DNA from 3 places in the Pectobacterium aroidearum genome. Region 3 is predicted to be linked to each of the others. Evidence: predicted binding sites of a transcription regulator. Region 3 holds the regulator's gene; each other region holds the start of a gene.
The links. The regulator PurR, encoded in region 3, represses purine synthesis genes. The targets are predictions, from matches to a motif close to CANGCAAACGTTTGCNTG.
Positions count from the first base shown of each region.

Region 1: a site for PurR is predicted at 1,458-1,475, ahead of purL (phosphoribosylformylglycinamidine synthase). Genes of this name have one in related genera too.
Region 2: a site for PurR is predicted at 1,371-1,388, ahead of purH (bifunctional phosphoribosylaminoimidazolecarboxamide formyltransferase/IMP cyclohydrolase). Genes of this name have one in related genera too.

Region 1 is NZ_CP166097.1:1,357,820-1,361,103, forward strand. Features, by position in the region: gene mltF (membrane-bound lytic murein transglycosylase MltF) at 1-1,373, opposite strand, end outside; gene purL (phosphoribosylformylglycinamidine synthase) at 1,572-3,284, shown strand, end outside.
Region 2 is NZ_CP166097.1:4,916,704-4,919,987, forward strand. Features, by position in the region: rRNA gene AB8809_RS22195 (16S ribosomal RNA) at 1-926, opposite strand, end outside; gene purH (bifunctional phosphoribosylaminoimidazolecarboxamide formyltransferase/IMP cyclohydrolase) at 1,531-3,120, shown strand; gene purD (phosphoribosylamine--glycine ligase) at 3,138-3,284, shown strand, end outside.
Region 3 is NZ_CP166097.1:2,231,405-2,234,688, reverse strand. Features, by position in the region: gene AB8809_RS10340 (NlpC/P60 family protein) at 1-436, shown strand, start outside; gene AB8809_RS10335 (YnhF family membrane protein) at 532-621, opposite strand; gene purR (HTH-type transcriptional repressor PurR) at 1,028-2,053, shown strand; gene cfa (cyclopropane fatty acyl phospholipid synthase) at 2,254-3,284, shown strand, end outside.

The sequences.
Region 1 (3,284 bases), 870 kb from region 3:
GCATAGCCGTAGGTGGTTTGCGTGTAGTAGCGCTTTTGGCTCAACATCGGCAGACGCATCTTCACATCAACCCAACTATCGGGGTTACCCTTCTGTTTTTCAGTCAATTTACGCGCGTCAAGCAGATGGGCGTACCCCATGTTGTAGGACGCCAGCGCAAACCAGATTTTTTCATCTTCCGGGATGGTGTCCGGCATTTTCTGCATCATATGCGACATGTACTGCGCGCCGCCGCGAATACTTTGTTCCGGATCGACGCGATCGGTCACGTTCAGGCTTTCTGCGGTGTTGCGTGTGAGCATCATCAGCCCACGCACGCCGGTCGGTGATGTCGCCTGTGGGTTCCAGTGTGATTCCTGATAGGAGATGGCGGCCAGCAGCTTCCAGTCGATCTCGGTGGCGTATTTTTCAAATAGAGGGCGTAAATCCGGCAACGTTTCATCAATCGCACTCAGGAATGTGGTGGTATCGACATAGTCAAACTCACCAACGTGGCCGAGATATTTCTCCTCCAGACGCGCGAGCGTGCCGTCTTCGACAATCTGGCTGAAGAAGTCCAGCAGCGCGGCAGACAGGCTGTCATCGTGCGAACGGCGCATATACCAGGTGACGGGCTCTTCGTCACTGAGATCGAAGGCGACGGCGAGCTGCGGATGAATTCGCTGCATCAAGCCAATGGTGACGGAATCCCCCAGCGTGTAGTCCAGCTTGCCGTCAGCAACCTGCTTGAGTAATTCTTGCGTGCTCTGGTCGGAGGCCGATTCCCAGCTGAGCTGCGGGTATTTCTCTGCCTTGAGATCGCGCAGGGTCGCAGCGTGCGCGGAACCGGATGTAACGACGAGTCGGCCTTGCAGCTTATCCAGGGTTTTTGGACGAGGCGAGCCGAGGCGGTAGACCATCTGTTGTGAAATGGAATAGTAGGTTGGGCCAGCACGGAAGCGTTCCAGACGCTCATGGTTGTAAATCAGCCCTGCGGCCAGCAGATCGGCATCGTCACCGTCCAGATCGTCAAACAGTTCGTCAAGGTTTTTACGTGACGAAACCACCAGCTTGACGCCGAGGTAGTCGGCGAAACGTTTTGCCAGTTCATAATCCAGACCTGTCGGGGATCCGTTGCTCATTGCATAAGTCAGCGGTGAATTAACCGTACTGATACGCAACTCACCGCGTGAGAGGATCTGCCTGAGCTGAGCATCCTGGCTACTGCGCCAGGGAATACTAGGCCATAGCGCTAACGCCAGCAGTAACGTGATAATCCCGATGAAAAAATAATTTAATTTTAAAGGCTTCAAATAGTTATCTCTCGGCGGCCGTATGGCCAGTCTGTCTGTAACGGCAGTTTTTTTATACGTCATTTCCCAGAGTGGGGGCATTTTGCTTAACAAACCGCCAGTGTGCAACTTTTATTGATTTGGTCACCGATTAATCATTCTCCTCATGCGAAGTGAAATTATCGCCACGCAAACGGTTTCGTCCGGGGGAAGGATTCTCTATAATGTGCGCGTTTCCCCCCTGTTGTGCCCAATGGCTGTATCGCAGCCAGTGCATCGAAGACGAGAGAACTTTAGATTATGGAAATACTGCGTGGTTCACCTGCTTTATCGGCTTTTCGTATTAATAAATTGCTGGTCCGCTGCAAAGAGCACGTTTTGCCGGTCAGCGATATCTATGCTGAATACGTACATTTCGCCGATGTCAGCGCCCCGCTGAACAACGATGAACAGGCCAAACTGACACGTTTGCTGAAGTATGGTCCTTCTCTCGCGGAGCACGAGCCGCAAGGCCATCTGTTACTGGTCACGCCGCGTCCCGGCACGATTTCCCCGTGGTCTTCTAAAGCAACGGATATCGCTCATAACTGTGGATTAAGCAAGGTACTGCGTCTGGAACGTGGTCTGGCTTTCTATATTCATGCGCCTACGCTGAGCGATGAACAGTGGCAGCAACTGGGGGCATTGCTGCATGACCGGATGATGGAAAGCGTATTTAGCGACCTGAAACAGGCCGAAGCGCTGTTCTCTCATCATCAGCCTGCACCTTTCAAACGCGTTGAAATTCTGCTGCAAGGGCGCCAGGCGTTGGAAGACGCGAACGTCCGTCTGGGACTGGCATTGGCGGAAGATGAAATTGATTATCTGCTGGAAGCCTTCACCAAACTGGGCCGCAATCCTAACGATATCGAATTGTATATGTTCGCACAGGCGAACTCTGAACACTGCCGCCACAAGATTTTTAACGCTGATTGGGTGATCGACGGCGTTGCTCAGCCGAAGTCACTGTTCAAAATGATCAAAAACACTTTTGAACACACGCCCGATCACGTTCTCTCAGCCTATAAAGATAACGCCGCTGTCATGGAAGGCTCCGCCGTCGGCCGTTTCTACACTGATACCAAAGGGCAATATGCTTACCATCAGGAAGATGCACATATCCTGATGAAGGTTGAAACGCATAACCACCCAACCGCGATTTCTCCGTGGCCGGGCGCAGCAACAGGGTCTGGTGGTGAAATTCGTGATGAAGGCGCAACAGGTCGTGGCTCCAAGCCGAAAGCGGGTCTGGTGGGCTTTTCTGTATCGAATCTGCGTATTCCTGGCTTTATTCAGCCGTGGGAAGAAGAAGAGTTCGGCAAGCCAGAGCGTATTGTCAGCGCGCTGGATATCATGACCGAAGGCCCACTGGGCGGCGCGGCATTCAACAACGAATTTGGCCGTCCTGCACTGACGGGTTATTTCCGTACTTATGAAGAACGTGTCGATAGCCACAATGGTACCGAACTGCGCGGCTACCACAAACCGATCATGCTGGCGGGCGGTATCGGCAACATCCGCGCCGATCACGTTAAGAAAGGTGAAATCAGCGTCGGCGCCAAGCTGATTGTGCTGGGCGGGCCGTCCATGAATATCGGTCTGGGCGGTGGTGCCGCTTCCTCTATGGCATCAGGCCAGTCTGATGCGGATCTGGATTTTGCTTCGGTACAGCGCGATAACCCGGAAATGGAGCGCCGCTGTCAGGAAGTGATCGATCGCTGCTGGCAATTAGGTGAAGCCAACCCGATCCTGTTCATTCACGATGTCGGTGCGGGTGGCTTGTCCAATGCGATGCCGGAGCTGGTGAGCGACGGTGGACGCGGTGGGCGCTTTGAACTGCGCGATATTCTGAATGACGAGCCGGGCATGAGCCCGCTGGAAGTCTGGTGTAATGAATCGCAGGAGCGCTACGTTCTGGCCGTTGCGCCAGAGCAGTTGGCACAGTTTGATGAGATTTGCCGCCGTGAACGCGCA
Region 2 (3,284 bases), 2.6 Mb from region 3:
CCCCGTCAATTCATTTGAGTTTTAACCTTGCGGCCGTACTCCCCAGGCGGTCGATTTAACGCGTTAGCTCCGGAAGCCACGCCTCAAGGGCACAACCTCCAAATCGACATCGTTTACAGCGTGGACTACCAGGGTATCTAATCCTGTTTGCTCCCCACGCTTTCGCACCTGAGCGTCAGTCTTTGTCCAGGGGGCCGCCTTCGCCACCGGTATTCCTCCAGATCTCTACGCATTTCACCGCTACACCTGGAATTCTACCCCCCTCTACAAGACTCTAGCTTGCCAGTTTCAAATGCAGTTCCCAAGTTAAGCTCGGGGATTTCACATCTGACTTAACAAACCGCCTGCGTGCGCTTTACGCCCAGTCATTCCGATTAACGCTTGCACCCTCCGTATTACCGCGGCTGCTGGCACGGAGTTAGCCGGTGCTTCTTCTGCGGGTAACGTCAATCGATGAGAGTATTAATCTCATCGCCTTCCTCCCCGCTGAAAGTGCTTTACAACCCGAAGGCCTTCTTCACACACGCGGCATGGCTGCATCAGGCTTGCGCCCATTGTGCAATATTCCCCACTGCTGCCTCCCGTAGGAGTCTGGACCGTGTCTCAGTTCCAGTGTGGCTGGTCATCCTCTCAGACCAGCTAGGGATCGTCGCCTAGGTGAGCCATTACCTCACCTACTAGCTAATCCCATCTGGGCACATCTGATGGCAAGAGGCCCGAAGGTCCCCCTCTTTGGTCCGAAGACGTTATGCGGTATTAGCTACCGTTTCCAGTAGTTATCCCCCTCCATCAGGCAGTTTCCCAGACATTACTCACCCGTCCGCCGCTCGTCACCCGAGAGCAAGCTCTCTGTGCTACCGCTCGACTTGCATGTGTTAGGCCTGCCGCCAGCGTTCAATCTGAGCCATGATCAAACTCTTCAATTTAAGATTTGTTTGATTTGCTGAACTCGTCAGCGATGCTCAAAGAATTAGTAACTGTTTATTCGTAATGAATTTACTGTTGTTCACTCTTCAAGACTTTTTATATCGTTAAGATACGGTCTTGTGAGTGCCCACACAGATTGTCTGATTAAATTGTTAAAGAGCAGTGCGTTGCAGCCTTAACCGCTTCGCGAGGTGGCGTATATTACGCTTTTCACCTTCAGAGTCAACGCTTATTTTAAAGCGTTTTCTCTTTCTTTACCGACCCGGTTGTGATTCACAGCGCCGTGTCGATGGAGGCGCATTATAGGGACTTCTCGACCTGTCGCAATAGGTATTTTAAAGAAAAATGACTGTTTGCTGCATTCCACAGCAAAACCCCGCCTTATACCTTTTTTTGCACAAACTTATCCACAGAAAGCATTCTACTCAAAAATTGACGAGCATCACGCAAACGTTTTCGCTACAATTCACCCCGTTCAAAATCGTCGTGTTTTTGCGAACGCTAACTGAATATTTCTCTTTATTCCGCAATTATTGCTCTGACAAAGACGATATTCACATACCGTTCTTTACTGACTACCCAAATCCAGGGGATAACATCATCATGCAACAACGCCGTCCAATTCGCCGCGCTCTGCTCAGCGTTTCTGACAAAGCAGGTATTGTCGAATTTGCTCAAGCTCTGTCCCACCGTGGCGTCGAGCTCCTTTCAACCGGAGGAACCGCCCGTTTGCTGGCCGATGCTGGCTTAGCGGTGACAGAAGTCTCTGACTACACCGGTTTCCCGGAAATGATGGATGGGCGTGTAAAGACCCTGCACCCGAAAGTACACGGCGGCATTCTGGGACGACGCGATCAAGATGATGCGATCATGACGCAGCACGACATCAAGCCGATTGATATCGTCGTTGTGAATCTGTATCCGTTTGCCCAGACCGTTGCCCGTGAGAACTGCACATTAGAAGATGCAGTTGAGAATATCGATATCGGCGGCCCGACGATGGTTCGCTCCGCCGCCAAGAACCATAAAGATGTGGCTATTGTGGTCAAGAGCAGCGACTACAGCGCCATTATTAATGAAATCGACGCCAACGAAGGTTCATTGACCTACGAAACCCGTTTCGATTTAGCGATTAAAGCCTTCGAACATACTGCAGCGTACGACAGCATGATTGCCAACTACTTTGGCGCATTGGTTCCGCCTTACCACGGCGAAACCGATAAACCATCAGGTAACTTCCCACGCACGTTGAACCTGAACTACATCAAAAAGCAGGACATGCGCTACGGCGAGAACAGCCATCAGCAAGCTGCCTTCTATATAGAAGAGAATCTTCACGAGGCATCTGTCGCCACGTCTACGCAGTTACAAGGAAAGGCGCTGTCTTATAACAACATCGCCGATACCGATGCAGCGCTGGAATGTGTGAAGGAATTTGCCGAACCAGCCTGCGTTATCGTTAAACATGCGAACCCCTGTGGCGTCGCCATTGGCGGCTCAATTCTTGATGCCTACGAACGCGCCTATAAAACCGACCCGACATCTGCATTCGGCGGCATTATCGCTTTCAACCGCGAGCTGGATGAAGAAACCGCACAGGCTATTATCAGCCGTCAGTTTGTCGAAGTGATTATTGCGCCATCTGCCAGTGAGGCCGCATTGAAGGTGACCGCAGCCAAACAAAACGTACGTGTCCTGACCAGTGGTAGCTGGCAGCAACGTGTTCCTGGTCTGGATTTCAAACGCGTCAACGGCGGTTTGCTGGTACAAGATCGCGATTTGGGTATGGTCGACGCGTCTCAACTGCGTGTCGTGACAGAGCGCCAACCGAGCGAGCAGGAATTACGCGATGCCCTCTTCTGCTGGAAAGTGGCTAAATTCGTTAAATCCAATGCGATCGTGTACGCACGCGATAACATGACCATCGGGATAGGCGCCGGTCAGATGAGCCGCGTTTACTCAGCGAAAATCGCCGGAATCAAAGCGGGTGATGAAGGGCTGGAAGTAAAAGGTTCCGCCATGGCCTCCGATGCATTCTTCCCATTCCGTGATGGTATTGATGCCGCCGCTGCCGTTGGTATTACCTGCGTGATTCAACCGGGCGGGTCCATTCGTGATGATGAAGTTATTGCTGCCGCCAACGAACACGGCATTGCGATGATCTTTACCGACATGCGCCACTTCCGCCATTAATTTTGGAGCTGACCGAAATGAACATTTTAGTAATTGGTAATGGCGGACGCGAGCACGCGCTGGCCTGGAAAGCCGCACAGTCACCACTGGCGAAACGCGTTTATGTCGCTCCGGGAAATGCGGGCACCGCACTTGAAGCCGCGCTGACCAACGTTGATATCGCC
Region 3 (3,284 bases):
GGCGCTGAGCGCGGCACATAAAAAGCGTTATCAGCATGCCAAAACGACAGCAATGAATAAGTTGATGAGCCAGATAGGTAAGCCTTATCACTGGGGCGGTTCATCACCCTTTACTGGATTCGACTGCAGCGGGCTGGTCTATTACGCGTACAAAGATGTCGTTAAAATCCAAATTCCGCGCACCGCTAACGAAATGTATCATCTGCGTGATGCCGCTCCGATTAAAAAGAGCGAACTGGAAAGCGGCGATTTGGTGTTCTTCCGCATCAATAATCGTGGCGCAGCCGATCACGTCGGAGTTTATCTGGGAGAAGGGAAATTTATTCAGTCGCCGCGTACAGGTTCAGATATTCGTATCAGCAAGCTGAGTGAAGATTACTGGCAGGAGCACTACGTGGGCGCGCGTCGCGTGGTCACACCGCAGACAATTCGTTAAGAGACAGACAACCTACATCGAATGGAAATGATTCAGACACGTTTTATGTAGCATCAACGTGTCTGAATACCTAGCCTGTGCAGAGCATCGTTCGGTTAATTCAGCACCGCAATAAAACTAAACGTGATGATGACAGCCAACGAGCCAACGGTTGTCAGCAAAGACATCTTCAGATCTGTATCCATAAACCACTCCTTTATTAGCGAACAAATTTTAGCTGAAAATTTCACCTGAAAGCGCTATCTGAAATAAAGACACCGCGATTCACAGCCGAACCCATTTAGGCAGTTAAATCTACAAATAATAGGGTTATTACGATTCTTTCATAATTCTAGTGAAAAATCTCGGACGTATGCATCACTAATAGTATAAATTACCCCTTTCACTTTCATGATAAATCGGACACAATCCGCTGTTTATGAAAGCGCTGCGTATCAGTCGAAAAACGTCAACCCAGATCCCTTCGGTATAACATTCGGCATTCTCCTTCTGAAATCCTGTTTTTTAGCTTAGAAGAAGAACATTAAACGTAGGCAAACGATTAACAATATACTTACGTCTGTAACAGGTAAGTTCAGGAGTCATTTTTAGATGGCAACGATTAAAGATGTGGCAAAACGTGCTGGCGTTTCCACCACAACCGTATCGCACGTGATCAATAAAACACGTTTCGTCGCCGAAGAGACCAAGGCAGCCGTCAGGGCGGCAATCAAAGAATTGCACTATTCGCCCAGCGCCGTCGCCCGCAGCCTCAAAGTTAATCACACCAAATCTATCGGTTTGCTGGCCACATCCAGCGAAGCGCCCTACTTCGCCGAAATCATTGAAGCTGTCGAAAACAGCTGCTACGCCAAGGGTTACACGCTGGTGCTGTGTAATTCGCATAACGACATCGGTAAACAGCGCGCCTATCTCTCCATGCTGGCGCAAAAACGCGTCGACGGCCTGCTGGTCATGTGCGCCGAATATCCACCTGAACTGTTGGCGATGCTGAAAGATTATCGCAGCATTCCGATGGTCGTGATGGACTGGGGGCAGATGCACAGCGATTTTACCGATACGATTATCGATAACGCCTTTGAAGGCGGTTATATGGCCGGTCGCTACCTGATCGAACGTGGTCATCGGGATATCGGTGCTATCCCTGGTATTCAAGAACGTAACACCGGCAGCGGACGCTACCTCGGCTTCTTAAAAGCGTTAAAGGAAGCCGACATCACCGTGCGTGAAGAGTGGGTTGTTCAGGGCGATTTCGAGCCGGAGTCCGGTTATAAAGCGATGCATCAAATTCTCGCGCAGAAACAGCGGCCAACGGCCGTATTCTGCGGTGGCGATATCATGGCGATGGGCGCGATCTGTGCGGCAGATGAATTAGGTCTGCGCGTGCCGCAGGATATTTCGGTGATCGGTTATGACAACGTGCGCCACGCGCGTTTCTTTACGCCGGCACTGACGACCATCCATCAGCCGAAAGAGCGTCTGGGGCAGTCTGCTTTCGCGATGTTGCTGGATCGCATTACCAGCAAGCGGGAAGATGCGCACGTCATCGAAGTGCACCCGACGCTGATTGAGCGCCGCTCGGTTGCAGACGGCCCTTACCTCGACTATCGCCGCTAACGGCAGCAATACCGTCCAAACGATTTTTCTATTCCTGTTCGCTTTCCTCTCTGCTTCAGCCCATTTTCTTGTATGCTGGCTGAAGCAGTTATAAATCTACTATCGCGTTTCATTTCCTCTGGTGACAGCCGATTACGTCGGCTGCGATAAGTGCTGTCCAGGTGTTTTACGATACTTTTACATAAAGTTAAGGAGACATGATGGGTTCACCTTATACAGAAGAATGGGATCACGATGCCACGCCTTGGTTCCGCATAATGCGGGATAAGTTGGCCGCTGCGGATATCATAATCAACGGTACCCGCCCTTTTGACATCCGCGTGATTAATCCCGGCATTTTTAAACGTGTCTTGCGAGAAGGTTCATTGGGATTAGGTGAAAGCTATATGGATGGGTGGTGGGAGTGTGAACGGCTGGATATGTTTTTCCATCGTGTCCTGCGCGCAGGGCTAGGGAAAACCTTACCTCACCGCCTGCACGATGCCATGCGAGTCGCCCTCTCTCGCGTCACGAATTTACAATCCCGTCGGCGCGCTCAAGTGGTCGGTGAAGTGCACTACGACCTGGGGAACGATCTTTTTACCCTCATGCTGGATCCTTACATGCAATACTCCTGCGCCTACTGGAAACAGGCACAAACGCTGGAACAGGCACAGGAAGATAAACTCACCATGATTTGTGAAAAACTCCAGCTTAAATCCGGCATGACGCTGCTGGATATCGGCTGCGGATGGGGCGGGCTTGCTGAGTTCGCGGCGCGGCGTTACGGTGTTTCCGTTTACGGCATCACCATTTCCAGAGAACAGCAGGCACTGGCACAACAGCGCTGTCAGGATCTGGACGTCATCGTTGCGTTACAAGACTACCGCGATCTGAACCAGCAATTCGATCGGATTGTTTCTGTTGGCATGTTTGAACACGTCGGCCCGCGTAACTATGGCACTTACTTTCGCATGGCAAAGCGTAATCTAAAGCCTGATGGACTGTTTCTGCTGCATACCATCGGAGCCAATAAGACCACCCCACACATTGACCCCTGGATGAATAAATACATTTTCCCCAACGCCTGCATTCCCTCCATACAGCACATTGCGCAGGCGAGTGAGCCTTACATGGTGATGGAGGACTGGCACAACTTCGGTGCCGATTACGATCGCACATTAATGGCATGGCAAGCCCGTTTTCAGCAATGTTGGCCGCAACTTGCCACACGCTACACTGAACGCTTTCG